DNA from 2 places in the Mesorhizobium sp. WSM4904 genome. Region 2 is predicted to be linked to the other one. Evidence: predicted binding sites of a transcription regulator. Region 2 holds the regulator's gene; the other holds the start of a gene.
The links. Region 2 encodes PhoB, which activates phosphate uptake and scavenging genes when phosphate is short. Its sites were predicted from a motif close to TGTCATNNANCTGTCAT; they were not measured.
Positions count from the first base shown of each region.

Region 1: a site for PhoB is predicted at 9,968-9,984, ahead of QAZ47_RS02545 (DUF1045 domain-containing protein). Genes of this name have one in related genera too.

Region 1 is NZ_CP121354.1:548,446-563,706, reverse strand. It holds gene QAZ47_RS02585 (YafY family protein) at 19-720, shown strand; gene QAZ47_RS02580 (Gfo/Idh/MocA family oxidoreductase) at 1,087-2,196, opposite strand; gene QAZ47_RS02575 (MurR/RpiR family transcriptional regulator) at 2,354-3,199, shown strand; gene iolC (5-dehydro-2-deoxygluconokinase) at 3,459-5,393, shown strand; gene iolD (3D-(3,5/4)-trihydroxycyclohexane-1,2-dione acylhydrolase (decyclizing)) at 5,446-7,296, shown strand; gene iolE (myo-inosose-2 dehydratase) at 7,469-8,386, shown strand; gene QAZ47_RS02555 (DUF3329 domain-containing protein) at 8,451-8,663, shown strand; gene iolB (5-deoxy-glucuronate isomerase) at 9,062-9,874, shown strand; gene QAZ47_RS02545 (DUF1045 domain-containing protein) at 10,022-10,729, shown strand; gene QAZ47_RS02540 (alpha-D-ribose 1-methylphosphonate 5-triphosphate diphosphatase) at 10,754-11,893, shown strand; gene phnN (phosphonate metabolism protein/1,5-bisphosphokinase (PRPP-forming) PhnN) at 11,890-12,516, shown strand; gene QAZ47_RS02530 (ABC transporter permease) at 12,676-13,671, opposite strand; gene QAZ47_RS02525 (sugar ABC transporter ATP-binding protein) at 13,668-15,239, opposite strand.
Region 2 is NZ_CP121354.1:1,809,709-1,824,969, forward strand. It holds gene QAZ47_RS08565 (ATP-binding protein) at 1-354, opposite strand, end outside; gene QAZ47_RS08570 (helix-turn-helix transcriptional regulator) at 427-927, shown strand; gene QAZ47_RS08575 (VOC family protein) at 1,232-1,813, shown strand; gene QAZ47_RS08580 (glutathione S-transferase family protein) at 1,836-2,669, shown strand; gene QAZ47_RS08585 (hypothetical protein) at 3,022-3,390, shown strand; gene QAZ47_RS08590 (hypothetical protein) at 3,615-3,836, opposite strand; gene QAZ47_RS08595 (response regulator) at 4,703-8,074, shown strand; gene pstS (phosphate ABC transporter substrate-binding protein PstS) at 8,725-9,783, shown strand; gene pstC (phosphate ABC transporter permease subunit PstC) at 9,850-10,836, shown strand; gene pstA (phosphate ABC transporter permease PstA) at 10,840-11,691, shown strand; gene pstB (phosphate ABC transporter ATP-binding protein PstB) at 11,688-12,491, shown strand; gene phoU (phosphate signaling complex protein PhoU) at 12,510-13,217, shown strand; gene phoB (phosphate regulon transcriptional regulator PhoB) at 13,237-13,926, shown strand; gene QAZ47_RS08630 (ROK family transcriptional regulator) at 14,229-15,261, opposite strand, start outside.

The DNA.
Region 1 (15,261 bases), 1.3 Mb from region 2:
GTTTCGGCCGGTGAGGAAATGCGCAAGGCATCGCGCCTGTTCGAGATCATCCAGATCCTGCGGCTGGCCCGAAAGCCGGTGACGGCGGCGATGATCGCCGAGCAGCTGGAAGTGACGGTGCGCTCGGTCTATCGCGACATCGCCGCGCTTCAGGCGATGCGCGTGCCGATCGACGGCGGGCGCGGCATCGGTTACATCCTGCGTCCCGGTTTCGACCTGCCGCCGCTGATGTTTTCGATCGAGGAGATGGAGGCGATCGTGCTGTCGCTGGCTCTGCTCGAGCGCACCGGCGACGACGAGCTCAAGCAGGCGGCCAAGCGGGTTGGCGCCAAGATCGCCGGCGCAGTGCCGCCACCCTTGCGCCAGACGCTCGACGCCAACGCCCTGCATGCCTGGGGGTTCGCCGCGCCTTCGGCCCCGACGGTCGATCTTGCCCTGGTGCGCCGCGCCATCCGCGACGAAGAGAAGCTCGACCTTGCCTATCGCGACGAAGCCGGCCGCGACACTGAGCGCATCATCCGCCCGATCGCGCTCATCTACTATGCAGAGACCGCCAACATCGTCGCCTGGTGCGAGTTGCGCCAGGCGATCCGCAATTTCCGCAGCGACCGCATCGAGGACTGCCGGCTGACTGGCCTGTGGTTCAAGGGCGAGGGCGACCGCCTGCGGCAGGTGTGGGTCGACGGCTGGGAGATCAATGGCTCTGCGGAGAGCGCCTGAGAGATCTCAAAATACTTGGCGCGGAAATTCCGACCTGTCTCGTAGTGATTGCGTTGGCATATCGGAGCCCTCGGAGATTGACCGAAACGCCCATCAGGTCGTCATCCTATGGCGGAGCAAGGAGCGAAGCGACGCAGCGCAGACCATAGGATCCATGCCGTGACATTGAAGCGTTGCGACGGTGCGGAATTCTGCGCCGCTGCATCCTTCGGCCGAGGTAACGGCATGGATCCTTGGGTCTTCACTCCGCTTCGCGTCGCTACGCCCAAGGATGACAAAGTCGGAAAGCTGCGTCCAATCGCAGACGTTTGCGACTGTTCGCGGGAAAGCCGGCAGCCTTTCTTCGCGTCGGCGAACGACGTGAAATTACCTCACATCCATCCAGCGCTGTTCCTGGAAGGAGCGCGCCATGGCGTGCACGGTGCGCTCGATCTCCAGCCCTTCGTCGAAATCGATGACGCGCGCCGGCTTGCCGGCGATCCGCATCAGCAGTTCTCGGCATTCGATCATCTTGAGGTCGTTGAAGCCGAGGCCGTGGCCGGGCGCCGGCAGGAAGGAATCGTATGGCTTGTGGTGCGGCGCCACCAGGATGGTGCGGTAGCCCTGCTCGGTCGGCCGGTCGGCGGTCAGGTAGAGCTGGAACTCGTTCATCCGCTCCTGGTCGTAGAGGATCGAGCCCTTCGAGCCGAAAATCTGGATGGCGATGCGGCCCTTGCGACCCCAGGCCGAGCGGTTGACCAGCAGCGTGCCGGCGACGCCGTTTTCGAGATGCATCAGCACGCTGGCGATATCGTAGGTTTCGACCGCCCGACGGCCGCCGGAAGCGAGTTTCCGGTCGGCATAGGGTTTGGCCATGTCGCACATGACGCGGGCAACGCGGCCGAACAGCACCTTGATCAGCGACAGCGGATGGACGGCGAAATCGTCCAGCGCGCCATAGCCGGAAGCCGCCTCGTGCTTCCAGAAGAACAGCGCTTCGGGATCGGCCATGAAATCCTCGTCCATCTCGATGCGCACGAGATTGACGTCGCCGATGATCTGTTCGTCGAGCAGCGCGCCGATGTGACGGATTGCCGGGTTCTGGATGTAGTTGTAGCCGAGTACTGCGACCTTGCCGGATTTCGTTGCCGCCTTCGCCATGGCCTCGGCCTCGGCGAAGCTCGGCGCCATAGGCTTCTCGCACCACAGGTGCTTGCCGGCTTCGAGGATGGCGATCGCCATTTCCGGATGGAACTGGTTAGGCGTTGTCAGCGAGACGACATCGACCTCCGGGTCGTTGACCACGGCGCGCCAATCGCCGGATCCCTTGGCAAAGCCGAACTCGCCGGCCTTGCGCTTTGCAAGCTCGTCATTGACCTCGCCCAGATGCACCAGCTTCGGCTTCTCGACATCGGGAAAGACGGTGCCGACCGCGTTCCAGGCGATGGCGTGGCACTTGCCCATGAAGCCCGTGCCGATGAGGCCCACTCCAACCATTTAGACTGTCTCCACTGAAGGGGGATTCCGTATGGATGAATTAATCCATTTCACGTGAGAATGGAACGCCCAAATCATTTTTTATGGTGTTCTTGCGCGAACTCGTTATGATGAGGCAGGAGAGGGAACTTTCAATATGGCCGTGGGCGGAGCGACGATGGACGAACGGGTGCCTCGCGATTTCGAGACGTTGCGTGCAACGATCCTGGAGCGGCGCGCGAACCTGCCCAAGCGTATCGCGCAGATCGCCGCCTATGCGCTCGACAATCCCGACGACATCGCCTTCGGCACGGCGGCGAGCATCGCCGCCTCGGCCGGCGTCCAGCCCTCGACGCTGATCCGTTTCGCCCAGCAGCTCGGCTTCGACGGCTTCACCAGCCTGCAGCAGGTTTTTCGCGAGCGCCTGCGCGAGCGCAATTCCTCCTATGACGAGCGACTGGCGGCGCTGCGCGCCAAGGCCGAGGAAGGCGCCGGGCACCGGGCGATCTTCGACGGCTTCGTCGCCGCCGCCAGCACGTCGCTCAGCGACATTTCGCGCACGTTGAACGATGCGCATTTCGAAGAGGCGATCGCGCTCCTGGCGAAAGCCGAAACCATCTACGTGTTGGCCAAGCGCCGCTCCTATCCGGTCGCCTCCTACATCGCCTATGCGCTGGGCAAGCTCAAGATCCGCAATCAGCTGGTGGAATCGGCCGCGGGCCTGAACGCCGAGATGATCGGCTTCGCCACGCCGCGCGACGCCGTCATCGCCATCAGCTTCTCGCCTTACGCGCCCGCGACCATCGAAGAGACGCGCGCGATCGCCGAGCAGGGCGTGCCGATCGTCGCCATCACCGACAGCTCGTTCTCGCCGCTCGCCCAGTTCGCCAAGGTCTGGTTCGAAGTTGCCGAGGCCGATTTCGGCGGTTTCCGCTCGATCTCGGCGACGATGGCATTGGCAATGGCGCTGACGGTTGCCGTCGGCGAGAAGCGTCGCGACTCCGGCCGCAAGCGCAAGGGCTGAACGGCCCCGCCTAAAGCGCGTCGCGATCTTTCAGATTCGCTCCATGCGCTTTAGGTTTTTGATTTTGCGCATGTCTTTACCCCGAAACCGGTTCCCACTTTCGGGAGACATGCTTTAGGCGTTTTTCCGTCCGGGAATGCTCATTCCATATTGACTATGGATTGGAATTATTATTTCATATTGACGGCGCCACGATGCCGTTCGCGCGTGCTGCCCAAAACGACGCTGCTCTGCACAACAAGGCCGATGGGAGGTTCGAATGGGCGAAGCCGTGGAAGCGAAATATCCGCCGCTCGACGTCATCACGATCGGCCGCGCGTCGGTCGATCTCTACGGCCAGCAGATCGGCTCGCGGCTGGAGGACATCACCTCTTTCGCCAAGTCGGTCGGCGGTTGCCCTGCCAATATTTCCGTCGGCACGGCACGGCTCGGCCTGCGCTCGGCGCTGCTCACTCGCGTCGGCGACGAACAGATGGGCCGCTTCATCCGCGAGCAGCTCAGGCGTGAGGGCGTCTCGGTCGACGGCTTGAAAACCGACAGGGAACGGCTGACCGCGCTGGTGCTGCTGTCCGTCGAGGACGAAGGCATCTCGCCGATGATCTTCTATCGTTCCGATTGCGCCGACATGGCGCTCGCGGAAGAAGACATAGACGAGGCTTTCATCGCGTCGGCCCGGGCCGTCGTCGTCACCGGCACGCATTTCTCCCGCCCCAATACCGATGCCGCCCAGCGCAAGGCGATCCGCCTCATGAAGGCCAAGGGCGGCAAGGTCGTCTTCGACATCGACTATCGCCCGAACCTCTGGGGGCTCGCCGGCCATGCCGAGGGTTTCGAGCGCTACGTCAAGTCCGACCGCGTCTCGGCGCAGCTGAAGACGGTGCTGCCCGATTGCGATCTCATCGTCGGCACCGAGGAGGAGATCATGATCGCCTCCGGCGCCGACGATTGCCTGAGCGCGCTGAAGACGATCCGCTCTCTGTCGCCCGCCACCATCGTCTTGAAGCGCGGCGCCAAGGGCTGCATCGTCTATGATGGGCCGATCAGCGACGATCTCGAGGACGGCATCGTCGGCAAGGGCTTTCCGATCGAAATCTACAACGTGCTCGGCGCCGGCGACGCCTTCATGTCGGGCTTCCTGCGCGGCTGGCTCGGCGGCGAAAGCTTTGCCACGGCGGCGACCTGGGCCAATGCCTGCGGCGCCTTTGCCGTGTCGCGCCTGCTTTGCGCGCCGGAATATCCGACCTTCGAGGAATTGCAGTTCTTCTTGAAGCACGGCAGCCAGCATCTGGCGCTGCGCAAGGACGAGGCGATCAACCACATCCATTGGGCCACTACGCGGCGGCGCGATATCCCTTCGCTGATGGCGCTCGCTTGCGATCACCGCGTCCAGCTGGAAGACGTCGCGGCAAAAGTCGGCGCCGACGCCTCGCGCATCCCGGATTTCAAGGTGCTGACCGTCAAGGCGGCGGCCAAGGTGGCAGCCGGGCGCGACGGCTACGGCATGCTGATCGACGAGAAATATGGCCGCGACGCCATGTTCGAATTCGCCCGCCATCCCTTCGCTTGGCTCGGCCGTCCGGTCGAGCTGCCGGGATCGCGGCCGCTGCGCTTCGAGTTCTCGCAGGACATCGGCTCGCAGCTCACCGAATGGCCGGTCGACCACTGCATCAAATGCCTGTGCTTCTATCACCCGGACGATCCGGAGGCGCTGAAAGTTGAGCAACAGCAGAAGCTGCGAGCCTTGTTCGAAGCCGCGCGTAAGGTCGGTCGCGAATTGCTGGTCGAGATCATTGCCGGCAAGCACGGCAAGCTGGACGACACCACCATCCCGCGCGCACTGGAGGAGCTTTACGCGCTGGGCATCAAGCCGGATTGGTGGAAGCTCGAGCCGCAGGCTTCGGCCAACGCCTGGGCGAAGATCGAACAGGTGATCGTCAAGAACGATCCGTGGTGTCGCGGCGTCGTGCTGCTGGGGCTGGAGGCGCCGCAGGACGAGCTGGTCGCGGCCTTTGCCGCCACCGCCAATGCGCCGATCGTCAAGGGATTTGCCGTCGGTCGCACCATCTTCATCAATGCCGCCGAACAATGGCTGGCAGGCAGGATGTCGAATGACGAGGCTGTCGCCGACATGGCCTCGCGCTTCGAGCAGCTGACCGAGGCATGGCTTGTCGCGCGCGGCCGTAAAGCAGCATAAGAAGACGGGCCGCATAACAAGACGGCACAAGGAAAGCCGGAGGAAACGACCAATGACAAAGACCATTCGCCTGACGATGGCGCAGGCGCTGACCCGCTTTCTCAGCCGCCAGATGACCGAGATCGACGGCAAAAAGGTGCCGATCTTTGGCGGCGTCTGGGCGATCTTCGGCCATGGCAATGTCGCCGGCGTCGGCGAGGCGCTCTATCAGCTGCGCGACGAGCTGCCGACCTTCCGCGCCCATAACGAGCAAGCGATGGCGCATGCGGCGATCGCCTATGGCAAAGCGAATTTCCGCCGCCGCTTCATGGCCGCGACCACCTCGATCGGCCCGGGCGCGCTGAACATGGTGACGGCGGCGGCGCTCGCCCACGTCAACCGGCTGCCCGTGCTTTTGCTGCCCGGCGATGTCTTCGCCAATCGCTTGCCCGACCCGGTGTTGCAGCAGGCCGAGGATTTCTCCGACGGCACGACGAGCGTCAACGACTGCTTCCGCCCCGTCTCGCGCTATTTCGACCGCATCACGCGGCCCGAGCAGATCATCCTGGCGCTGAACCGCGCCATGCAGGTGCTGACCGATCCAGCCGAATGCGGCCCGGTCACGCTTTCGCTCTGCCAGGACGTGCAGGCCGAAGCCTATGACTATCCTGAAAGCCTGTTTGCCGAGCGCGTGTGGACGCCACGCCGGCTGCGGCCGGATCGCAACGAGCTCGCGGCCGCCGTCGCGGCGCTGAAGAATGCCAAGAAGCCGCTGGTGATCGCCGGCGGCGGCGTTCTCTATTCTCGGGCCTCCAGCGAACTGGCCAAGCTGGTGCAGGGCGCCGGCATTCCGGTCTGCGAGACGCAAGGCGGCAAGTCCTCGCTCCCCGATGATCATCCGCTCAACATGGCCGCCGTCGGCGTCACCGGCACCTCCGCCGCCAACCGGCTGGCGGAAGAGGCGGATGTCGTTCTTGCCGTCGGCACCAGGCTGCAGGATTTCACCACCGGGTCCTGGGCGCTGTTCAAGAATGCCGGCCGCACCATCATCGGCTTGAACACGCAAGGTTTCGACGCCGGCAAGCATTGGGCGCTGCCGCTGGTCGCAGACGCGGCCGAAGGGTTGGCCGAGCTCAGCGCCGCGCTGAAGGGCTGGAAGGCACCGACCGCCTGGACCGACAACGCCCTGAAGGGCAAGACGGAATGGCGGGCAGCGGCCGCCAAGGTGACGGCTTCGACCAATGCCGCCTATCCTTCCGATGCGCAGGTGATCGGCGCCGTACAGCGCGCGATGGGCTCGGGCGTCACCTTGTTGCATGCCGCCGGCGGGTTGCCGGGCGAACTGCACAAGCTTTGGCAGGCGGGAACGCCGGGCTCCTATCATGCCGAATACGGCTTCTCGACCATGGGCTACGAGATCGCCGGCGGCCTCGGCGTCAAGATGGCGAAGCCTGATCAGGAGGTCGTCGTAATGGTCGGCGACGGCTCCTATCTGATGCTCAACTCCGAGATCGCCACCTCGGTGATGCTCGGCTTGAAGCTCACCATCGTGCTGCTCGACAACCGCGGCTATGGCTGCATCAACCGGCTGCAGATGGCGACCGGCGGCGCCAACTTCAACAATCTGCTCAAGGACGCCCGCCACGAGGTGATGCCCGATGTCGACTTCGCGGCTCATGCCGCAAGCCTCGGCGCCGTCGCCGAGAAGGTGGCGTCGATCGCCGAGCTGGAGACGGCGCTGGCCAAGGCGAAGGGCAACGACAAGACCACCGTGCTGGTCATCGACACCGATCCGCTGGTGTCGACCGAAGCCGGCGGCCACTGGTGGGATGTCGCCGTGCCGGAGGTCTCGTCGCGGCCCCAGGTCAACGCCGCGCGCAAGGCGTATGAGGAAAAAAAGCAGATGCAGAGTGCAGGTGATTGACGCTGGCGCCGCCCCTCACCCTTCCCTCTCCCCGTGAAGAACGGGGAGAGGGGGTCGCCGGCGCTGGAGCTTGTCCCTTCTCCCCGTGCTTCACGGGGAGAAGGTGCCGGCAGGCGGATGAGGGGCAGCGCCGACGAGCGAAAATGGAACGATCCGAACTTGGAGTGACGACTTGAAAGCCAAACTGGGCATGTCCCCCATCGCGTGGTGGAACGACGATCTCGTGGAATTGAGCGATGACGTGTCGCTGGAGGAGTGCCTGCGCCAGTCGCGCTCGGCCGGCTTCACCGGGATGGAGATGGGCCGCCGCTTCCCCAACGATCCGAAAGTGATGCTGCCGATCCTGAAGGACGCCGACGTCACGCTCTGCGGCGGCTGGTTTTCCGGCACGCTGGTCAATGAGGATCTGGCCAGGAACAAGGATCGTATCCAGCCGATGATCGACCTGTTCAAGGCGGTGAGCGCGCCCTGCATCGTCTATGGCGAGGTCGGCCGCTCCATCCAGGGCGACCGCTCCAAGCCTTTGGCCACCAAGCCGAAGCTCTCCGACGACGAGATGAAGGCCTATGGCCGCCGCGTCACCGAATTCGGCGAATGGTGCGCCGACCAGGGCATGCCGCTCTCCTACCACCACCACATGGCGGCGGTGGTCGAGACCGAGCCGGAGCTCGACGCCTTCATGCGCAATTCCGGCGAAGGCATTCCGCTTTTGCTCGATGCCGGCCATCTTGCCTTTGCCGGCGGCGATGTGCTGCGCGCCATCGACAACCACCACAAGCGCATCAACCACGTGCATGTGAAGGATGTGCGCATGGGCGTGATCGACGGGCTCGACCGCACCAAGCAGTCCTTCCTCGATGCCGTGGCGCTTGGCGCCTTTACCGTGCCCGGCGACGGCTCGCTCGATTTCGGCGCCATCGTGCAGAAGTTCGCCGACTACGGCTACGAAGGCTGGTTCGTGGTCGAGGCCGAGCAGGATCCGAAGAAGAACCCGCCGCTGAAGATGGCTCAGGTCGGCCACAAGGAGCTGATGCGGGTGATGACGGCCGCCGGCTATACGGTGGAGACGCAAGGCTTCCCGGCGGCCTAGACGGTGGATTTGCCACGGCGCGCGGTTTATCCGTTGCGCTTTGGGCAAATCCTGGATTGGCACTATGAAAGACTATGAGCACCCCTTCTTCCGGCCGCTGTGGCGACGCATCGCCGTCGTCGCCGTCTGTCTGGTCTGGTCGGTGATCGAGTTCGCCTCCGGTACGCCGTTCTGGGGCGTCATCGCGCTCGGCTTCGCCGGCTACGCGGTGTGGCAGTTCTTCTACCTTTACAAGCCGGTCGAGGAGGACAAGCCCCCCGCCGAGCCGAAGGATTGAAGCGGTCGATGGACTGGAGGTTCTTTTGTATTGGATGTTGCGTGGGTGACGGAGGCTGCGTGGGTGACGGTTCGTTTGCGTTGGCGATTGGCCGGAACGCCCCTCGCTTCGTCATCCTAGGGCGGAGCGAGGAGCGTGGCGACGCAGCGCAGACCCTAGGATCCATGCCATGACTTTGAAGTGTTGCAACGGTGCAGAATTCTGCTCCGGTGGCATTCCACGTCCGAGGTGACGGCATGGATCCTAGGGTCTCCGCGGCGGAGCTTCGCTCCTGCTTCGCCCTAGGATGACGAAGTTGAGAGGGATGCGGCCAATCTCCGAGGTTCGCGATCGAACAGTGAATCCTGGCTGCGGGCGGATTTGAAAGTCAAAGCGTCGAGGAATTAGGAGAGACAAAAATGTCGAAACTGCTCGTCAAGGCCGACAAGGGCCACGGCCACGTCGCTCACGTCACCCCGCAAAGCGCCGGCTGGACTTATGTCGGTTTCGATCTGCATCGGCTGCGGCCAGGCGAGACCGCGTCCGGCAAGACGGGCGAGCGCGAAGTCTGCCTGGTTTTCGTCACCGGCAAGGGCAAGGTCTCGGCCGGCGGCAAGGAGCTCGGCCTGCTCGGCGAGCGCATGTCGCCGTTCGAAGGCAAGCCCTGGTCGGTCTATGTGCCGCAAGGCTCCGACTGGTCGGTGATCGCCGACACCGACCTGGAGCTCGCCGTCTGCTCGGCGCCGGGTCTCGGCGGCGGCCTGCCGGCCCGTGTCATCTCGCCCGACGATCTCGGCCAGGAGGTGCGCGGCAAGGGCACCAACACGCGCTACGTCACCAACATCCTGCCCGAGGGCAAGCCGGCCGACTCGCTGCTGGTGGTCGAGGTCATCACACCCGGCGGCCATACCTCCAGCTATCCGCCGCACAAGCACGACCGGGACAATCTCCCAGCGGAATCCTATCTGGAGGAGACCTATTATCACCGCCTCAACCCGCCGCAGGGCTTCGCTTTCCAGCGCGTCTACACCGATGCCGACAGGAACGGCGTGCGCGACCTGGACGAGGCGATGGCGATCGAGGACGGCGATGTCGTGCTGGTGCCCAGGGGCTACCACCCCTGCGCGGCCTGCCACGGCTATGATCTCTATTATCTCAACGTCATGGCCGGCCCGAAGCGGACGTGGAAATTCCACAACGCGGCCGAGCACGAGTGGCTGATGAAGGCCTGAGATTTTTCATCGCGCTCAACCTGTTGGTCCAGTTCGAGAAAATCGTCGGCTAAGGACTGTCGGGGGCTGTCTGCCTTCGAAAACCCATGAAAGCTTCGTCAATCCGTCATGGAAATCACCTATGGCGGGGTCTGACGAGGTTCTTTCATGCGCTACGCCATCTATTTCACCCCACGGCAGGACGAGCCGCTGGCGCGCATCGCCGCCAATTGGCTTGGACGCGACCCCTTCGGCGCGGCGACGCGGCCGGTCGAGGCCGTGGCCGACCTGTCGGCGGCGGAAGTTGCCTTCCACACGGCTTCGGCCAGGCGCTACGGCTTCCATGCGACGCTGAAGGCGCCGTTTCGGCTGGCGCCGAACGAGACCGAAACCTCGCTGCGCGCGGCGCTCGACGATTTCGCCGAGGCGACGCCGCCGGTCGTCATTCCGCGTCTCGTCGTCGGTCAGATCGACGGCTTTTTCGCCCTGGTGCCGGAAGCGCCGTTCGATCCTCTCAACAGCTTCGCCGGCGAGGTTGTGCGCGCTTTCGACCGTTTCCGCGCGCCGCTGACCGAAGCCGAGATCGAGCGCCGCAGCCCCGACTCGCTGAAGCCGGACGAGTTCCGCAACCTCTGCCAGTGGGGCTATCCTTACGTTTTCGAGACGTTCCGCTTCCACATGACGCTGTCCGGCCGCGTCGGGCCACAGGAAAGCCCGCGTCTTCGTGCAGCAATCGACAGTCTGTTCGCGGACGTGCTGCAGCACCCGGTGCCGGTGGACGCGCTGACGCTTTTCGTCGAGACCGAACCGGGCGCCCCTTTCATGGTGCTCTCCCACCATGCGCTTGGCCGCCGCCCGGCCAGAAAAACCGCCTGATACCGAGACTAAGGATCGCCTGAGATGACCGCCGAAACCGTCCTCACCAATGCCCGCATCGTGCTGCCCGACGAGATCGTCGAGGGCTCGCTGCTGCTGCGCGATGGCCAGATCGCCGCGATCGAGCCGGGCGCCGCCCGCGCCGGCGAGGACATGGGCGGCGACTACATCATCCCGGGTCTCGTCGAGCTGCACACCGACCATCTCGAAGGCCACTACGCGCCGCGCCCGAAAGTGCGCTGGAACCCGATCGCTGCCGTGCTCGCCCATGACGCCCAGGTGGCGACCGCCGGCATCACCACCGTGCTCGATGCTCTGCGCGTCGGCATGGACGAGGACGCCGACCTGAAGTCCGACGACGTCCGCAGCCTCGCCGACGCGATCGAGGATAGCGTCAGGCAGGATCGGCTACGGGCCGACCATTTCATCCATCTGCGCTGCGAGGTCTCGGCGCCGGACTGCCTCGAGGCCTTCGCCAATTTCGAGACCGACGACAGGGTCAAGCTCGCCTCGCTGATGGACCATGCGCCGGGCCAGCGCCAGTTCGTCAATCTCGAGACCTATGCCTATTACTACCAGCGCAAGCTGAAGCTGACCGACCGCGACTTCCAGAAATTCTGCGAGAAGCGGATGGCGGAATCGGCCAGGAATTCCGGCCCGAACCGCGTCTTCATCTCCGCCGCCTGCCACGAGCGCGGCATCGTCCTCGCCAGCCATGACGATGCGACGGCCGGCCATGTCGACGAGGCGATTGCGCAGGGCGTGCGCGTTGCCGAGTTCCCGACCACCGAGGAGGCGGCAAGAGCCTCTAAGGCGGCCGGCCTCGGCGTGCTGATGGGTGCCCCCAATGTCATGCGCGGTTCCTCGCATTCCGGCAATGTGTCGGCGCGCGCGCTTGCCGGCGACGGTTTGCTCGACATCCTGTCGTCCGACTACATCCCCTTCAGCCTGATCCAGTCGGCCTTCTTCCTCGGCGATGTCGTCGAGGGCATCTCGCTGCCGCAGGCGGTCGCCATGGTTTCGAAGAACCCGGCCGACGCGGTTGGCCTCGCCGATCGTGGCGTCATCGAGCCCGGCCGCCGCGCCGACCTGGTGCGCGTGCGCGTCGACGAGCATGTGCCGGTGGTGCGCACCGTGTGGCGCCAGGGCAGGCGTGTCGCATGATGGTTTCGGCGTCGATCGAGCGCGAGCTCACCGAAATGCTTCCCATCCGCAACGGCGTCTTCGTCGCGGTCGTCGGCCCGAGCGGTGCCGGCAAGGATACGGTGATCGGCTACGCCAAGACGCGCTTCGCCGACGAGACGCGGCTGGAATTCGTGCGCCGCGTCATCACCCGGCCGAGCGATTCCGCGAGCGAGGACCACGACACGCTGGCCGATGCCGCCTTCGCCGAGGCGGAGGCCGACGGCGCCTTCGCCATCTGCTGGGACGCGCATGGCCTGCGCTATGGCCTGCCGGCCGACGTCGACTGGGCGGTAGCCAACGGTCATGTGGCCGTGGCGAATGTCTCTCGCGCCGTCATCCCGGCGCTGCGCGAGCGCTATGCCAATCTGGCCGTGGTCGAGATTACCGCCTCGCCGGAAATCCTCGCCGAACGGCTGGCGGCGCGCGGCCGCGAATCGCGCGGCGAGGTGCTCGCCCGCCTGGCGCGCAGCACGAGCGTGACGCTGTCCGGCCCGGACGTCACCTCGATCGACAATAGCGGGGCGAAAGAGATCGCCGGCGAGCGCTTCGCCGAGGTGCTACGCAAGGCAATGGCGTTCTCGGACCTTTCGGACATGATCTAGCGCCTTTCCTTCTCCCCTTGTGGGAGAAGGTGGCCTCGCGAAGCGAGGTCGGATGAGGGGTGTTCCAGCGGAGTGAGACGCTGGCGTTCCTTGGAACACCCCTCATCCGTCGCCTTCGGCGACACCTTCTCCCACAAGGGGAGAAGGTAAAAGGTAGCGCTACTCCGCCGGCGCGCCGGCGACGTTCCGGCGCGTCGCCTCCATCATCCGGCGCCGGGCGCGGAACACGCCCCATTGCTGGTCGACCAGCACGCCGATCAGGATCACGCCGCCCATCACCGCGAAGTTGAGCGAGGAAGGGATGCCGAGCAGGTTGACCAGGTTCTGCAATTCCTGCAGCAGCACGGTGCCGAGGATGACGCCCACCAGCGAGCCCTCGCCGCCGCGCAGCGAGAAGCCGCCGAGCACTGCGGCGGCAATGGCGTAGAGCTCGTAGAACTGGCCATGGCTCGCCGGCGAGATCGAGCGCGTATACATGGCGAAATAGATCGCCGACAGCGCCGTCAGCACGCCGCAGATGACATAGGCCGCGATCACGACGCGGCCGGTGCGGATGCCCGAATATTTCGCCGCTTCCTCGTTCTTGCCGATGGCGTAGAGATAGCGCCCGAACACCGAGCGGTGCAGCACCACCCACATGACGACGGCGATCACGATCAGCGCGATGAAGGAGTTCGGCAGCCCGCCGGAACGGCCGGCGGTGAGGAATTCCAGATCCGGGAAATTCTGGCCGAACGCGAAGCCGGCCGTGCCGTCGGCGGTGTAGAAGCGGGCGACGCCGCGGTAGATCAGCAGGCCGCAAAGCGTCACCACGAAAGGCTGCATCTTGAGCCGCGTGATCAGCCAGCCATGCACGAAGCCGATGATGGCGCCGAGCAGGATGATCAGCACGAAGGCCAGCGGCCAGTCCATCTCGCGCACGGCGATGAAGTCGATGAACAGCGTGCCGAGCAGGGCGATCAGCGAACCGACCGAAAGCTCGATGCCGCCGGTGATGATGACAAAGGCCTGGCCGATCGAAAGGATGCCGAACAGCGCGACCAGGTTCGAGGTGTTGGCCAGATTGATCGTCGACAGGAAGCGCGGGTTGATGGCGGTCACCACCGCGCCGACCACCAGGATCAGCACCAGCAGCCCGAGATCTTTCTTGCTCATTGCGCTCCTCCAGCGGCATGCGCCAGCCTTGGCTTCTTGCCCACAGCCAGCAAAAGCACGTTCTCCTGGCTGAAATCGTCCCGGTCGAGAATGCCGGAGATCTGCCCCTCATGCATGACCGCGATGCGGTCCGAGACGCCGATCACCTCTTCCATGTCGCTGGAGATCATCAGCACCGCGACGCCGGCGTCCGCGAGCGACCGCATCAGCCCGTAGATTTCCGCCTTGGCGCCGATGTCGATGCCGCGCGTCGGCTCATCGAGGATCATCACCTTCGGGTTCATCGCCAGCCATTTGGCCAAAACCACTTTCTGCTGGTTGCCGCCCGAAAGCGTGCCGGTGCGGGTCAGGACAGACGGCGCCTTGATGCCGAGATCCTTCTTCTGCTTCTCGGCGGTGGCGAGCTCGGCGCTGGCCGAGACCAGCGAGCGCTTCGCATGCGCCGGCAGATTGGGCAGCGAAATGTTCTGCGCGATCGAGAGGTCGAGCAGGATGCCGGTCAGCTTGCGGTCCTCCGGCACGAGGAAGATGCCGCTCGCCACCGCATCGGCGGCCGATCCGACATTGAGCGCCTTGCCGTCCAGCGCGACGCTGCCGCCGAGCCGCTCGTCGATGCCGAACAGCACGCGCGCCAGCTCCGTTCGGCCGGAACCGACCAGCCCCGCAAGGCCGAGGATTTCGCCGCGCCTCAGCTCCAGGCTGACCGGGTGGTCCGGATAGGCGCTGGTGCGCACCGCGCTTGCCGAGAGCGCGACGCCGCCCGGAGCGCGCCCCGCTTCGGCGGCCTTCTCGCGCTCCTTCAGCATGCGCCCGATCATCAGCTTGACCATCTGGTCGTGGTTGATCTCGCTCTTCGGCAGCGTGCCGGCCAGCATGCCGTCGCGCAGCACCACGACGCGGTCGGCGACGCGCTCGACCTCGTGCAGGCGGTGCGAGATGAAGATGACGCTGATGCCTTCCGCCCGCAGCCCCTTGATGACGTCGAGCAGCTTTTCGGTCTCGGCGATCGGCAGGCTGGAGGTCGGCTCGTCGAGGATCACCAGCCGCGCCTTGATCGACAGCGCCTTGGCGATCTCGACCATCTGCTGCTGGGCCAGCGACAGCGAGGCGACCGGCGTGTCGGCTGAGAAATTGGCGCCGACGCGCTTCAACAGCGGCGCCACCATCTCGCGCAGCCCGGCGCGGTCGACCAGCCTCAGCGGCCCGGCCTTCAGCGGCTCGCGGCCGAAGAAGATGTTGGCGGCGACGTCCAGGTTTTCGAAGAGGTTGAGCTCCTGATGCACGAAGGCGATGCCGGAGCCGATGCTGGCTTCCACGGTCAAGCCGTCATGCGCGACGCCGTCGACGGTGACGGTGCCGCTGTCAGGCCGCGTCACGCCGCCGAGGATCTTCATCAACGTGGATTTGCCGGCGCCGTTCTCGCCGACCAGGCCGATCACCTCGCCCGGCCTGACTTCCATGGAGAACCCGTCCAGCGCCACGACGCCCGGATAGGTCTTGCGCACGGCCTCGAGGCTCAGGAACGGAGCGGTTGTCGATTGAGCGAAGGATGTCTCGGAGTAATTCATCACGCCACAATTCATGGCACTT
Region 2 (15,261 bases):
GCTTTCGAACATGATCTCGGCCTGGCGCGCCGTGAAGTCGGGCATCGCAATCACGACGTAGTGCGATTGATCGCTGTTCCACAAGACGACCGCCGTGACCGGACGATCGAGCCCCGGCAGTTCCGCTCGCACGCCCGACAAGGCGATCAGGTCGCGGCGTCCTTCCGAAAGCGCGGCCATTTCGGCCTCCATCCCGACCAGCAGCGGGCACAGGCAGCAGTCCGCACCGATGGCGGGAAGCCACTCGACGAGATGTCCCACTTTCTGTTGAACCGTTCTGTCGGCCCGCACAACGGCGAGCCCTATGACATCGGCTTGCGCGGCCGGCAGTAATTCTGTGCCGAGGTCGATCATTCGTTCCCACAAACCAGCCACAAGACACGGCCCGTCCACTTTGACGTAAGCCCGAACCGGCCGCAAACGAATATGACTTTCGTCATCATCGTCCCTGACTTTCGCCAGATGTCTTTCCCAAACGAAGGGGCTAGATCGGAAGCCGATATGAAGCTCAACGTCCAATTCATCAAGCATCCAGGCGCCCGGGAGCGCATGGTCGTGTTGCCGGAATCCCAGTTCCGCGTGCTCAAGCGGACGGCGTTGGCAAGCCTGACCGACCTTGGCGATCTTGCCGGCAACGGCTCGCTGCCCAAGCGCGTGTTGGACAAAATCGCCGGCGGCGAGAATCCGGTTCGCGCCGTCAGGGTACTGCGCGGCCTGAGCGGAAGGCAACTCGCGGCTCAGGCGGGAATAACGCCCAGCATGCTGTCGCAGATAGAGCGCAGTGGAAAGACAGCCTCCACCAAGACCCTCAAGACCATCGCACGCATCCTGGATGTACCCCTGGATACCATTTCGCCCGATCTCTCCGCCGGAGCGCGCGATATGTTGACCAATACCAGCAGGCCGGTGGCCTGGATCTTGACCTGAGCGATCGAGATCACGCGGAAAATTCGCCGGCAATCTCGGTTCCACGTTGCCAGCCGTCCCCCGTTTCCGCATTCCGTTAGCGAGCCGGCGTAGCGCCCTTGAAGCGACGGCTCTTCTGGCGCAACGCCTCGGATTGAATTAGCATCTGGTGATCAAAGCTCCGGCCGCAATCCAAGAAGATGCGGCAAGCGCAGCGCAGGGAAGCGAAGCCGGGGCGGCGATCAAATGCCGAGCGCTGATCCAAGCGCGACTGGCATCCGAAACGCATCCGGCGGCAGAGGCCATGCGTGGCCGGGAGGAGCCAATGCAGAAACTGCAATCGCAAGGCGTCCATCACATCACGCTGGTCGGCGCCGATCGCCGAACCTCGATCGATTTCTGGGAAGGCGTGCTCGGCATGCCCTTCATCTTCGAACAGCCCAATCTCGACAAGGCGAGCGAAAGCCACCTCTATTTCGATCCGGGCGATGGCCGGCTGATCACCGTCTTCACCGATGAGAGCCGCAGCCCGGTGAAGCGGCGCACGCCGACCGATATCGGCTGCGTCCACCACATCGCGTTCTCGGTGTCGCGGGTGACCTTCCTGCAAGCGGTCGCCCGGCTCGACGAGCGCGGCATCAAGCACAGCGGCGTCAAGGATCGCGGCTTCATGGATTCGATCTATTTCGAGGATCCGCTCGGCCTGCTGATCGAGCTTGCCTCCTACCGCTTCGAGCCGCCGGCCGGTTTCGGCCATGCCGACGTGCTGATGGCGGCGCACAAGATCCGCGTCGCGCGCGGCGACTACAATATCGCCGAGGTGCACCTTGCCGACGCCATCCAGGCGCTGATCGAGCGGTCGCGCGAGACGTTGTCCGAGGACCGGGCGGCGAAGAATCCATACTGAACAGGTCGGAGGGAGGACCAAGATGGCAAAGGCAGCCACAAAGGGAACAAGGAAGGCCACGGTGAAGGCAAAGGCAACGACCGCCGCCAAGGTTTCGGCCAAGGCCGCGCCCAAAGCGACGGCCAAGGCCGCGCCTAAAGCCAAGGCGAAGCCGGCCAAGAAAACCGCGGTCAAGCTCAGCATGCTGCGGCCGAGCGTCAACAACATGACGGTCCGGGTGTTCACGCGCGCGGCCGGGCTCGACCATGCCGAGACCGACGCCTGGGGCCTGACGCGCACGCCCGAATTCCTGGCGCGCAATCCGGCGCATCTGACGCCGATGATCGAGGACAAGGGGCTGCCGCGCGGCGTGCTTTGGGAAAGCTGCGCCATCATGCAGTATCTCGCCAACAAGCACGGGCTGGAGAAATTCTATCCGAAAGCGCCGGCAAAGCGCGCGATGATCGACAGCGCCATGTTCTATCTGGTCGGCACGCTCTATCCCTATGTGGCTAGAGCCACCTATCCGGCGCTCGGCTTTCCGCAGTATGCCGGCGAGGTCGGCCACAGCGACGCCCATCCCGACAAGAAATCGGAGGCGCAGAAGGCAGCCGCCGCAGCGATCGCCGAGCCGCTGGAGGTGTTTCACAGCTTCTTCAGGGACGGCAAGCCGTTCATCGGCGGCAACAATCCGTCGATCGCCGACATCCGTCTGGCGGCGACGCTCGAGTTCCTGGCCGTCATCGACTACGCGCTGCCCAGATGGGCGAAGGACTATATGGCCGCGATCGAGAAGAAGCTCGGCAAGGCCTATGCAGAGCCGGCCGGCGACGTGCGCGGCTATATCGCCCATGTGAAGACGCAGGCCACGGCTTAAAGCGCGACGCGTCGAACGGATCCAAGTAACGCATGTTGTCTTCCCAAAACCGCCGCACACTTATGGGCGACATGCACCAAGAAAACCGCGGAGTTAGGGATTCGTTAACCAAAGCCCTGTCTAGTGTCTCGGTCCTCGCCGCGACCACGGATGTACTGGCGCGAGTGCCGAGGCGAAGGAAAGGTCGGCTCAGCGCCGGCCTTTTGCTTTTCCGGCGACGGCCGTGCCCGGATCACCACAGCATGATCTTGGCGATTTTGCAGGGGCCGGCCGGGTCGAAATCCTATTGTCATCCTCCTCGTTGATCGTACCATGCCGTCAGGCGAACTGGCGAAAGCGAGGAGGACTAGCGATGAGAGGCATGGCAGGATATTCGGCGATTGTCGGCGCGCTGCTGGTGCTGGCCCTTCCGGCGAATGCCGCGTCGCTCAACACCATGAACGAGGTCGGCGTCGCCCTGCAGGCGTGCTGGACCCCGCCTGCCAACTCCGAAAACTCCTCGGTCACCTTGAGCTTCAGCTTCAAGCGCGACGGCACGCTGATCGGCCCGCCGAAGCCAACGGCTATCAAGGTCAGCGGCGATGACAAGGCGCGCCAGGCCTATGTCGACGCGGCGACGGCCGCCTTGCGCAATTGCCTGCCGCTCAGCTTCTCGCCGGCCCTGGCGCAAGGAATTGCCGGCAACGTCTTCACACTTCAGTTCAATTCGCCGAAGAAGTAAGGCTCAAGCAGTTCAGCGGTCGGTGGAATTTGCCGATCGGCTCGAACTATTGTTTAGACGCAATCCCGACCGGAAGACCGTTACACACTTTTCCGAAGCATGTCCCCCGAAAGTGGAAACCGGTTTCGGGGCAAAGACATGCGTAAAATCAAAAACCTAAAAGCGCATGGAGCGAATCCGAAGGATCGCGACGCGCTTTAGAATTGCTCCGGGACGAAACCGTATCACGTCGGATTGCGGCTGCGCCGATCGGTCAGGTGCTTTTCCAGTTCGGGCATCTCGAAGACATAGTCGCTCCACGCCGATTCCGGAATTTGCCCGGCCAGATAGCATTCCAGCAGCAGATTTTGCTCAGGCGTCAGATGCCTCGGCGCCCGCTCGTGATCCAGTCCAAGCGAATGGATCAGGTTCCTGGTCAGGCCAGAGACGGTGAAGTGAACAGACATCTTCAGTCTCCCTTGCGTTGCGCCGATAACGTCAAATGCTAGCCGAAAGTTTCATCAGCAGTCTGTGATCGCGGTCGCATTCGGGCCCTGCCGCGACCGAAGGCGCGGGACTCCTCAAACTGAGATGGAAAGCGATGTTTCTATCGTACGGCAGGCGGGGCTGCGCACCAGTCGGACAAGGGATCTACATCAGGCCCTAAAGTCGGCTTCAAAAGAGCGAAAGTGGGATTTAGTCGCAGACGACACGATAGCGCTTGCCGGGCTCGCTGACATTCCTGCATGTGAGCGCCTTCTCCGGCTGGGAGGGCGCATCGGGCGAATCCGGCTGAAAGGACGGCCTTGTCGAAGCCGGCCTGAAATGCCTTGGGCTGGACGGGCTGGCAGGGGCGCTCGGCGGCAGAGGAAATACGTCGGACGCAATCTGCCGCGTGGCGGTTGTCCCTGGCGGGGCCTTGTCCCAAATGCGCCTGACGTCCATCCGGCTTGGAATGATAACCGTGCCGTCGTCGCTGCGCGTGCAGCCGCTTGCCGCCAGCAGCGCCGGGCAGAGAACAAAAGTCAGCATTCGACCAAGCATCAGCAATACCCCCGCCGATTTTATAGCCCGGCAGCGGTGGGTCCGCCAATGGACGGATTACCGCATCGGGCATGGGACCAGCGTCCTACCGAGGCGCGTCGCCCTGAAACGGAGTGAGGCGAGGCGTTTTGTTTCGCGCATGTCGCTCAAAGCCGCCGCATGGTTTTGGGCGACACGCGTTAACGGCACCGGGCGTGGTCGGTTGCGAATCGTTAAGGTTAGCGGATCGTTAATGCTTGTCGGGCACATTCCGCCGACGAACTGGCGAGGTTCGGCCTTGGGGGTAGGAATGGCGGATTCGGACGGGACGGTCGGGGCGGGCGACGCGCGTGATTCTCAAAGGGCAATTGCGGGCGGAAACGAGATATTCGCCGCAACGCAGCACGCGGCAGCGGCTTCGGAAGCGCTTACCAATCTTCGCCTGATGGTCGATTCGATGCCGATCGGCGTCATCGTCCTCGATGCCGATCTCAGGGCGGAGATCATCAACCGCGCCTTCTATGATTTCTGGCAGATCGATCCGCTTCGCGCCGCGGTCGGCTGCGGCTTCCGCGAGCTGATGGAAGCGAGCCGCGACGCCGATCCCTACGGCGCCGACCAGGCCGCCTGGCAGCGCCACATCGCTGAGCGCGAGGCGGAAATCCGGGCGGGCATTGCCGGCTCCAGGCAGCTGCCGCGCAATGACGGCCGCACGCTGATCGCTTCCTTGGCGCCGCTTGCCGGCGGCAAGCGATTGATCTCCTATGTCGACATCACCGACATGAAGCATCGCGAGACCGAGGCCGAGGATGCGCGCAAGAACCTCGCTACCGTGCTGGAGTCGCTGCCGGCCGGCGTCATCATCTATGACCGCGACGACCGGTTCGTCTTCGCCAATCGCAAGCTGCAGGATACGCTGCCGGCGCTGAAGCCGGCCTGGCAGCCAGGCCGCACCTTTCGCGAGGCATTGGCGCTCGGCCATTCCGTGGGCTATTTCCGGTCGAGCGGCGACAGTGAGATCGACAGCCTCTACGGCGTCGATACCGAACGCTGGCTCGACGCAATGCTCAGGCGCTACCGTTTGCCCAATTCGTCCTACGAGCGCCTCAATCCCGACGGGCGCTGGTACCAAGTATACGACATGCGCACCGACGACGGCACGTTCATCGGCGTGCGCGTCGACATCACCGGCATCAAGACCCGCGAGAAGGCGCTGCGCGACTCGATGCAGCAGATCGATCTCTACCGGCATGTGATGGACGAACTGCCTGTGGCCGCCTTCATCAAGGCCGAGGACCTCTCGATCGAGTTCGTCAACAAGGCCTGGTGCGCGCTGACCGGCATTCCCAAGGAAGACGTCATCGGCAAGACAGACCGCCAGCTTTTCGGCGCCGAGGACGCCGAAAGCTATAGCCACGACGACACCGAGGTCGTCGCCACCGGCAAGGGGCGCGAGGTGGAGGAACCCGTCACCCATCGCGACGGCACGGTGCGGCAGCTGATGACGCGCAAGAGCCGCCTCGTCGCCACCGACGGGTCGGTGCATCTTGTCGGCTCCAGCACCGACATCACCGACGTCAAGGCGCGCGAGCGGGCGCTCAAGGAAAGCATGCGCGAGAACGAGGTGTTCCGCAGCCTCATCGACAACGTGCCCGTGTCGATCTACGCCAAGCGCTCGGATCTGAGGCAATTCTACGTCAACAAGGGCTGGTGCGACCTCACCGGCTTCAGCAAGGAAGAGGCGATCGGCAAGACCGATGTCGAGATATTCGGCGCCGACGGCGAGGCCTTCGTGGCGGGCGACCTCGCGGTGCTGCGTACCGGAGAGACGCAGGAGGTTGAGGAGAAGGTGACGCTGCCCGACGGCAGCGTGCGCCACCAGTTCGCGCGCAAGGGCGCGATGATCGCGTCCGACGGCTCGCTCTATCTGATCGGGTCGACCACGGACATAACGGAACTGAAACAGCGCGAGGCGGAGCTCAGAGAGGCACGCCAGCGTGCCGTGCTCGCCGATCGCGCCAAGTCGGAATTCCTGGCAAATATGAGCCACGAAATCCGCACGCCGATGAACGGCGTGCTCGGCATGGCCGAACTGCTCGCCAAATCGGACCTCGATTCGAAGCAGAAGACGTTCACCGACATCATCGTCAAATCCGGCAACGCCCTGCTCACCATCATCAACGACATCCTCGACTTCTCCAAGATCGACGCCGGCCAGCTCGTGCTGGACCCGGCGCCCTTCAATCTCGCCGAGGCGATCGAGGATGTGGCGACGCTGGTTTCGACGCGCGCCAAGGAGAAGGATCTCGAGCTCATCGTCCGCGTCCAGCCCGGGCTCGACGGGCAGTTCGTCGGCGATGTCGGCCGCATCCGGCAGATCGTCACCAACCTTCTCGGCAACGCGGTGAAATTCACCGACGAGGGCCACGTGCTGGTCGACGTCACCGGCGAGCGGGTGCCGGCCGGCACCAGGCTCACCATCTCGATCACCGACACGGGCATAGGCATTCCCGAGGACAAGCTGAAGCTGGTGTTCGAGAAGTTCAGCCAGGTCGACACCTCCTCGACAAGACGGCATGAGGGCACCGGGCTCGGCCTTGCCATCACCTCGCGGCTGGTCGAGCTGATGGGCGGCGAGATCGGCGTCGACAGCGCCGAGGGCAAGGGCTCGACCTTCTGGTTCACCGTGACGCTGCCGCGGGCCGCGCAAAGCGGGCAGCGGATCATGCCGGTCGACGTGACCGGCGCGCGCGTGCTGATCGTCGACGACAATGCCGTCAACCGGTCGATCCTCAGCGAGCAGATGGCCTCGTGGACCTTCGATTCCTGCGCGGCTGAAAGCGGCGCCGAGGGACTGAAGGTGCTGATTGCCGCCGCCGCCTACGGCGTGGCCGTCGATTGCGTCGTGCTCGACTACCAGATGCCGGGCATGACCGGCGCCGAAATGGCGCGCATCGTGCGCAACACCGCCGGCCTCGCCCGCACACCGATCATCATGCTGACCTCGGTCGACCAGTCGCTCGCCAGCGCCGCCTACCGCGATCTCGGCATCGATGCGCAGCTCATCAAGCCTGCGCGCTCGTCCATCCTCTTGGAGACGCTGGTCGCCACCATCCAGCGCCATCGCCACAGCACGACGGCCATCCACGCGCCTTTGGCAGGCGGCGTCGGATCGGCGCCCGGCGCGCCGCGGGCGTCGACGGCACAAGCGGCGGCGTCGGATCGCGTCCTGCTGCAGCCGCCACCGGCGCGGGCCCGTCCGCGCCCGGCCGGCGTGGAGAGCGGGCTCGACATACTCGTCGCCGAGGACAACGAGGTGAACCAGCTGGTGTTCACGCAGATCCTTAGCGAGACCGGCTATCATTTCGAGATCGTCGCCAACGGCCGCAAGGCGCTCGAGGCTTTCGGCAAGCTCAACCCGCGCATGATCCTCATGGACGTGTCGATGCCGGAGATGAGCGGTCTGGAGGCGACCGCGGCCATCCGCAAGCTTGAGGAGGAGACGGGCACGCATGTGCCGATCGTCGGCGTCACCGCGCACGCGCTGAAAGGGGACCGCGAACGCTGCCTGGAAGCCGGCATGGATGATTACCTGCCGAAGCCGATCAGCCCGAAGGCGCTGCTCGAGAAGCTCGAAAGATGGCTCGGTCCAGGCGCCGAGGTCCGTCGCAGCGCCGGCTAGATCGGTTCATCGTTTCACGGAAACGCCGAACCGCTCTAACTCTTTGTTTTTACGCAATTCCGGGCGGAGAACCGCTCACACTTTTCCTGGAATTGGTCTGGAAGCAAATCAAGGAAAATGCGCGGCGGCTGGAGCTTTTTTCTACCCGGTCGACCGCCGGCGCGCTTCCGCCAGCGGGCCGTCTGATCGCTTGACGCGGACGTATGGTGTGATCGCACCATACCAAAGCGGAGGCCAAGCCAAGACAATGCTCCTTGTCGATTCCGCCCCTCGGTTACGGGCGGGAGCAGCGACCGCCGGCAAGGAACAGCGTCGACTCTACCCCAACGGACCTGTTTTCGGCGATGGCTATGCCATGATCCGCTCTGGCATTCGAGCAACGCGCTCTCGTCCGGATTTTATTTCCCGGCGGCCGATATTTCGGCCGCCGGGATATTTTTTAATCAAAAGTCAGACAAGTTACTGATTCCGGCGGCAAACTCCGGCTGGTCCGCGAAGGCCGCCGCGGGCCTCTCCAGACATCCCTGTTCGGACGTTACGCGGCTGACACGAAACTGTCATCCAACTGTAATAATCGAGGGCTATTGCGCTCACCGGGCGCCGTCAGAAGGCGGTGCCAAGAGACCATATTCCGAACAGGAGCAGGCCACATGAGACATTTCATCCGCTCGGCGGCCGTTGCGATTGCAATGGCTACGGCGTCCACGCTCACCCTGTCCGCCGCTTGGGCCGCGGACATCTCGGGTGCCGGCGCCACCTTCCCCTATCCGATCTATGCCAAGTGGGCCGACGCCTACAAAAAGGAAACCGGCATCGGGCTCAACTATCAGTCGATCGGTTCCGGCGGCGGCATCAAGCAGATCAAAGCCAAGACCGTGACCTTCGGCGCTTCCGATGCGCCGCTCGGCGGCGACGATCTCAAGTCGACCGGCCTTGCACAGTTCCCGATGGTGATGGGCGGCATCGTTCCGGTCGTCAACCTCGAAGGCGTCAAGCCGGGCGAGTTGGTTCTGGATGGCCCGACGCTGGCCGACATCTTCATGGGCAAGATCACCAACTGGAACGACGCGGCGATCAAGAAGCTCAACCCCAAGATCAAGCTGCCCGACCAAGCGATCGCGGTCGTCCACCGTTCCGACGGCTCGGGCACCACGTTCAACTTCACATACTATCTCGGCGACGTGAGCGCGGACTGGAAGGCAAAGGTCGGTGTCGACAAGGCAGTTGAGTGGCCGGTGGGCATCGGCGCCAAGGGCAATGAAGGCGTTGCCAACAACGTCTCGCAGACCGGCGGTGCCATCGGCTATGTCGAATACGCCTATGCCAAGCAGAACAAGCTCACCTATGCCGACATGGTCAACAAGGACGGCAAGAAGGTCGCGCCGACCGGGAAGGCGTTCTCGGCCGCCGCGGCCAACGCCGACTGGAGCTCGCAGCCAGGCTATGGCGTCATCCTCGCCAACCAGCCGGGCGCGGAGTCGTGGCCGATGACCGCAGCGACCTGGATCCTCGTCTATCAGAAGCCCGACGATGCGGCGGCCACGACCGAAGCGCTCAAGTTCTTCGCCTGGTCTTATGCCAAGGGCGACAAGATGGCCGCCGAGCTCGACTACGTTCCGATGCCCGACAAGGTCGTGAAGAGCGTCGAGGAAATGTGGGGCAAGGACATCGTCGACAGCAACGGCAAGCCGCTCTATTCCGGCATGTAATTCCTACGGAATGAGGAGGGCGCTTCCGGCGCCCTCCTGTCTACCTTTTGAAATGCGAGGGGCTCGATGAGTGCCGTTTCCGAAGCCGTGACATCGTCTGCCATGCGGACCAGAGAAGCGACGGTGCGCCGCTTCGCCTTCACCGACATGGTCTTCCGGGCGGCCACGCGCGCTTCCGCCATTCTCGTGCTGGTCATTCTTGGCGGCGTCGCGATCTCGCTGTTCGCCGGCTCGTGGGAGGCGCTGTCGAAGTTCGGCTTCTCCTTCCTGACGACGGAGGCGTGGAACCCGGTCACCGAGAATTTCGGCGCCCTTGCACCCATCTATGGCACCATCGTCACCTCGGCCATCGCCATCATCATCGCCGTTCCGATCGGCATCGGCATTGCCGTCTTCCTGACCGAGCTCTGTCCGCGCCCGCTCAGGCGCCCGATCGGCATCGCGGTCGAGCTGCTCGCCGGCATTCCCTCGATCATCTACGGCATCTGGGGCCTGTTCGTGTTCGCGCCGTTCCTGCAGACGACGATACAGCCCTTCATCATCGACATTTTTCACGGCATACCGGGGCTCTCCAGCCTGTTTGCCGGTCCGCCCTACGGTATCGGCCTGCTGACGTCGTCGCTCATCCTCGCCATCATGGTGCTGCCGTTCATCACCTCGATCACCAAGGACGTGTTCGACACGGTGCCGGCGGTGCTGAAGGAATCGGCCTACGGAATCGGCTGCACGACCTGGGAAGTGACCCGGCGCGTGACCATTCCCTACACCCGCGTCGGCATCATGGGCGGCGTCATGCTCGGCCTCGGCCGCGCGCTCGGCGAGACGATGGCGGTCACCTTCGTCATCGGCAACGCGCACCGCATCAGCGCCTCGCTGTTCGCGCCGGGCACGACGATCTCGGCCACCATCGCCAACGAATTCACCGAGGCGGACGGCGAGCTTTATACGTCGTCGCTGGTGGCGCTCGGCCTGATCCTGTTCATCATCACCTTCATCATCCTCGCGCTCGCACGCTACATGCTGTTGCGCATCGATAGCCGCACGGGAGCCTGACCGATGTCGACCGCCGCATCGCTCCACCAAAGCCGCAAGCGCAAGAATGCCGTGATGATGGCGCTATGCGTCGTCGCGGCGGGCATTGGCCTCGCCTGGCTGGCGCTGATCCTTGGAGCGCTGGCCTACAAGGGGCTCTCCGGCGTCTCGCTGGCGGTGTTCACGGAAATGACGCCGCCGCCCGGCGACGCCGGCGGCCTGCTCAACGCCATCTATGGCAGCATCATCATGACCATCATCGGCATCGTCGTTGGCACGCCCATCGGCGTGCTCGCCGGGACCTATATGGCGGAGTACGGGCGCTTCTCGCGGCTCACCACGGTGGTGCGTTTCATCAACGACATCCTCTTGTCGGCGCCGTCGATCATCGTCGGCCTGTTCGTCTATGAGCTGATGGTGCGGCCGATGGGCCATTTCTCGGCGATAGCCGGCGCCGTCGCGCTGTCGATCCTGGTGATCCCCGTCGTGGTGCGCACCACCGAAGACATGCTCAACCTTGTGCCCAACGCTTTGCGCGAAGCCGGCACCGCCATCGGCGCGCCGCGCTGGGTGGTGATCCGCTCGGTCGCCTATCGCGCGGCGCTTTCCGGCATCGTCACCGGCATATTGCTGGCGATCGCCCGCATCTCCGGCGAGACGGCGCCGCTGCTCTTCACCGCTCTCAACAACCAGTTCTGGTCGAGCAATCTCAACGCGCCGATGGCCAGCCTGCCGGTGACCATCTTCCAATTTGCGCTCAGCCCCTATGAGGAATGGCAGCAACTGGCCTGGACGGGCGCACTCATAATAACCCTGACGGTTCTCGGGCTGAGCATCTTCGCCCGCAGCCTTACCGGACGCAGAGAGGACAGATGAAACCGATGTTGTCCACCGACCTTAACGTAGCCGACACGGCCGTCGAGAAGGCCAAGATCGAGGTCAAGAACCTCAACTTCTACTATGGCCAGTCGAAGGCGCTGAAGGACATCAACCTGTCGCTGCCCGAGCGCAGCGTCACCGCTTTCATCGGGCCGTCGGGCTGCGGGAAATCGACTCTGCTGCGCGTGCTGAACCGCATCTACGAGCTCTACCCGAAGCAGAGCGCGGAAGGCCAGGTGCTGCTCGACGGCAAGAACATCCTCGACCGCTCGCAGGACCTCAACCTGCTCAGGACCAAGATCGGCATGGTGTTCCAGAAGCCGACGCCGTTCCCGATGTCGATCTACGAGAACATCGCCTTCGGCGTCAGGCTGTACGAGAAGATCAGCAAGGCCGAGATGGACAACCGCGTCGAGTCGGCGCTGAAGCGCGCGGCGCTCTGGGGCGAGGTCAAGGACAAGCTCAACGCCAGCGGCCAGAGCCTTTCCGGCGGCCAGCAGCAGCGGCTTTGCATCGCCCGCACCGTGGCGGTGAAGCCGGAGGTCATCCTGCTCGACGAGCCGGCCTCGGCGCTCGACCCGCTGTCGACCGCCAAGATCGAAGAGCTGATCGACGAGCTGCAGGCCGACTACACGATCGTGATCGTCACCCACAACATGCAGCAGGCAGCGCGCGTGTCGCGGCAGACGGCGTTCATGTATCTCGGCGAGCTGGTCGAGTTCGACCGGACGGAGAAGATCTTCACCTCGCCTCGCGAGAAGCGCACGCAGGACTATATCACCGGCCGCTTCGGCTGAGTTTCATACGAGGACATAATCATGGCCCATACGGTCGCTTCCTTCGACGAGGATCTGAGGCAGATCAGCCAGCTTATCCGTGACATGGGCGATCTCGCCGGCTCGATGGTCGGCGCGTCGACCAAGGCCCTGCTCAATTCCGACAACGCGCTGGCGCAGCGCGTGGTCTCCGACGACGCCATCATGGACGCGCGCCAGCGCGAGCTCGACGATCGCGCCATCACCTTGATCGCCAAGCGCCAGCCGATGGCCGACGACCTGCGCAGCGTGGTCGGCGCGATCCGCATGGCTGGCGACCTCGAGCGCATCGGCGATCTCGCCAAGAACATCGCCAAGCGCGTCGGCTCCGTCGGCGTCAGCGCCGCGCCGCGCGACCTGTCGCACTCGATCGACTCGATGGCGCAGCTGGTGCTGATCCAGGTCCAGGGCGTGATCGAGGAGTACACGGCGGGCGACGCCACGGCGCTCGCCAAGCTCCGGAACGACGACGAGCGCATCGACGTCAAATACACCTCCGTCTTCCGCGAGCTCCTGACCTACATGATGGAGGATCCGCGCAACATCACGGCCTGCACGCATCTCCTGTTCTGCGCCAAGAATCTGGAGCGCATCGGCGACCACGTCACCAACATCGCCGAGAATGCCTATTATGTGCTGACCGGCACCCAATTGCCCGCGAACCGTCCGAAGCAGGACGAGACGGCGATGTCGGCGCCGGCGGCCTGACAACGAAGGTACCTGCTAAATGATCGCGCCACGCATCATGGTGGTGGAGGACGAGGAGCCGCTGGGGGTGCTGCTCCGCTATAACCTCGAATCCGAAGGCTATCAGGTCGAGGTGGTCACCCGCGGCGACGAGGCCGAGATCCGCCTGCAGGAGAACGTGCCCGATCTCCTAGTGCTCGACTGGATGGTGCCGGCGGTTTCCGGCATCGAGCTTTGCCGCCGCCTCAGGATGCGGCCCGAGACCGAACGGCTGCCGATCATCATGCTGACGGCGCGCGGCGAGGAAAGCGACAGGGTGCGCGGCCTCTCGACGGGCGCCGACGACTATCTGGTCAAGCCGTTCTCGACGCCGGAATTCATGGCCAGGGTCAAGGCGCTGTTGCGCCGCGCCAAGCCGGAGGTGCTTTCCAGCGTGCTCAAGGTCGGCGACATCGTGCTCGACCGCGAATCGCACCGCGTCTACCGCAAGAAGAGCGAGATCAGGCTCGGTCCGACCGAGTTCCGGCTGCTCGAGTTCATGATGCGGCATCCCGGCCGGGTGTTCTCGCGCAGCCAGTTGCTCGACAATGTCTGGGGCGAGACGATCTATATCGACGAGCGCACGGTCGACGTGCATGTCGGGCGCCTGCGCAAGGCGGTCAACAACGGCCGCATGCCCGATGTCATCCGCACCATCCGCGGCGCGGGATACGCAATCCGCGAGGATTAGGCGCACCGTTCGTGGAATTGACGCGTCCGCTACCGGATCGCATGCGTTGGTGAGTAGCTGAGACGCTCGTGCTTCGTCATCCACGGGCGGAGCAAGGAGCGAAGCGACGCGGCGCAGACCCGAGGATCCATTCCGTGACGTCGACGCGGCACTGCGGTGCAGAATTCTGCTCCGCTGCGCATTTCGATCAAGGTGACGGCATGGATTCCAGGGTCTTCGCGACGGAGCTTCGCTCCTGCTCCGCCCTGGAATGACGAAAGCTCAAAAGGCCTTCGCTAATCTCCGGCGATTCGGAAAGCCGCTCAGGCCACATTCTTCCCGGCGCCTGCCCTTGCCTGGACGCCCGGGGCGAAAATCTCCTGGTCGACGAAGGTCAGTGCGCGCATGGCGCAGCCTTCGCGGATCAGCGGCAGTTCGTTCGGCTCGGTGTCGAAGGAGATCGATTCCGAGTGCTGGCCACCGGCGGTCTGGGCGATGGCCTCGCGCAGCGACGGCTCGATCAGGTCGAAAGCGGCGGCGCTGACGCCGACCATGGCAACCGGCGCCGGGTCTATCAGCGCGAACAGGCTGCCGAGGCTGAAGCCCAACGCCTCGCCCGCCCGCCGGTATGCCTCGCGCTCCGGGCCGTCCTTCTCCCGCGCCTTGGCGGCAAGCGCCCGCATGTCGGCGTCGCCGACGTCGACCGGCTCGGCGTCCTCGCTCATCTTCATGGCGCTGCGCCAGATGGCGTAGTTCCCGGCATACGCCTCGACGCAGCCGCGGCGTCCGCAACGGCAGAGCGCGCCGCCTGGACGATGGATCATGTGGCCGAACTCGCCGCCGGAAGAATGCGTGCCGGTGAAAAGCTCGCCCTTCAGCACCAGGCCCATGCCGATGCCGTGCGACAGCAGGATAGCAATGAAGTTGTCGCGATAGCGGTTGGGGTCGCGCCATTGCAGCGCCACCGCCATCATGTTGCAGTCGTTCTCCATGGTGGCCGTGATGCCGAATTCCTTTTCCAGGATGTCGGCGAAAGGGATGTCGGTCAAAGGCGTGATCGGCGACCACAGCATTGCCCGCGCATGGGAATCGGTGATGCCCTGGATGCCCATGGCGATGCGGGCGACGCTGCGGACATCGAGGTCAGGGTCTTCCAGCCGGCGCCGGACGATCGCCACGCATTCGCCGATCAGCTCGTCGCGCGGCATGGTCAGCGTATCGAGGCGCCGCTGCTCCTCGGCGATGACCTGCCCGGCATAGTCGATGACGGCGACGGAAAGGAAATTCAGCGACAGCACCACCGTCACCACCGCAGCCGCCTCGGGATTGAGGGCGAGGCCGACCTGCGGCCGGCCG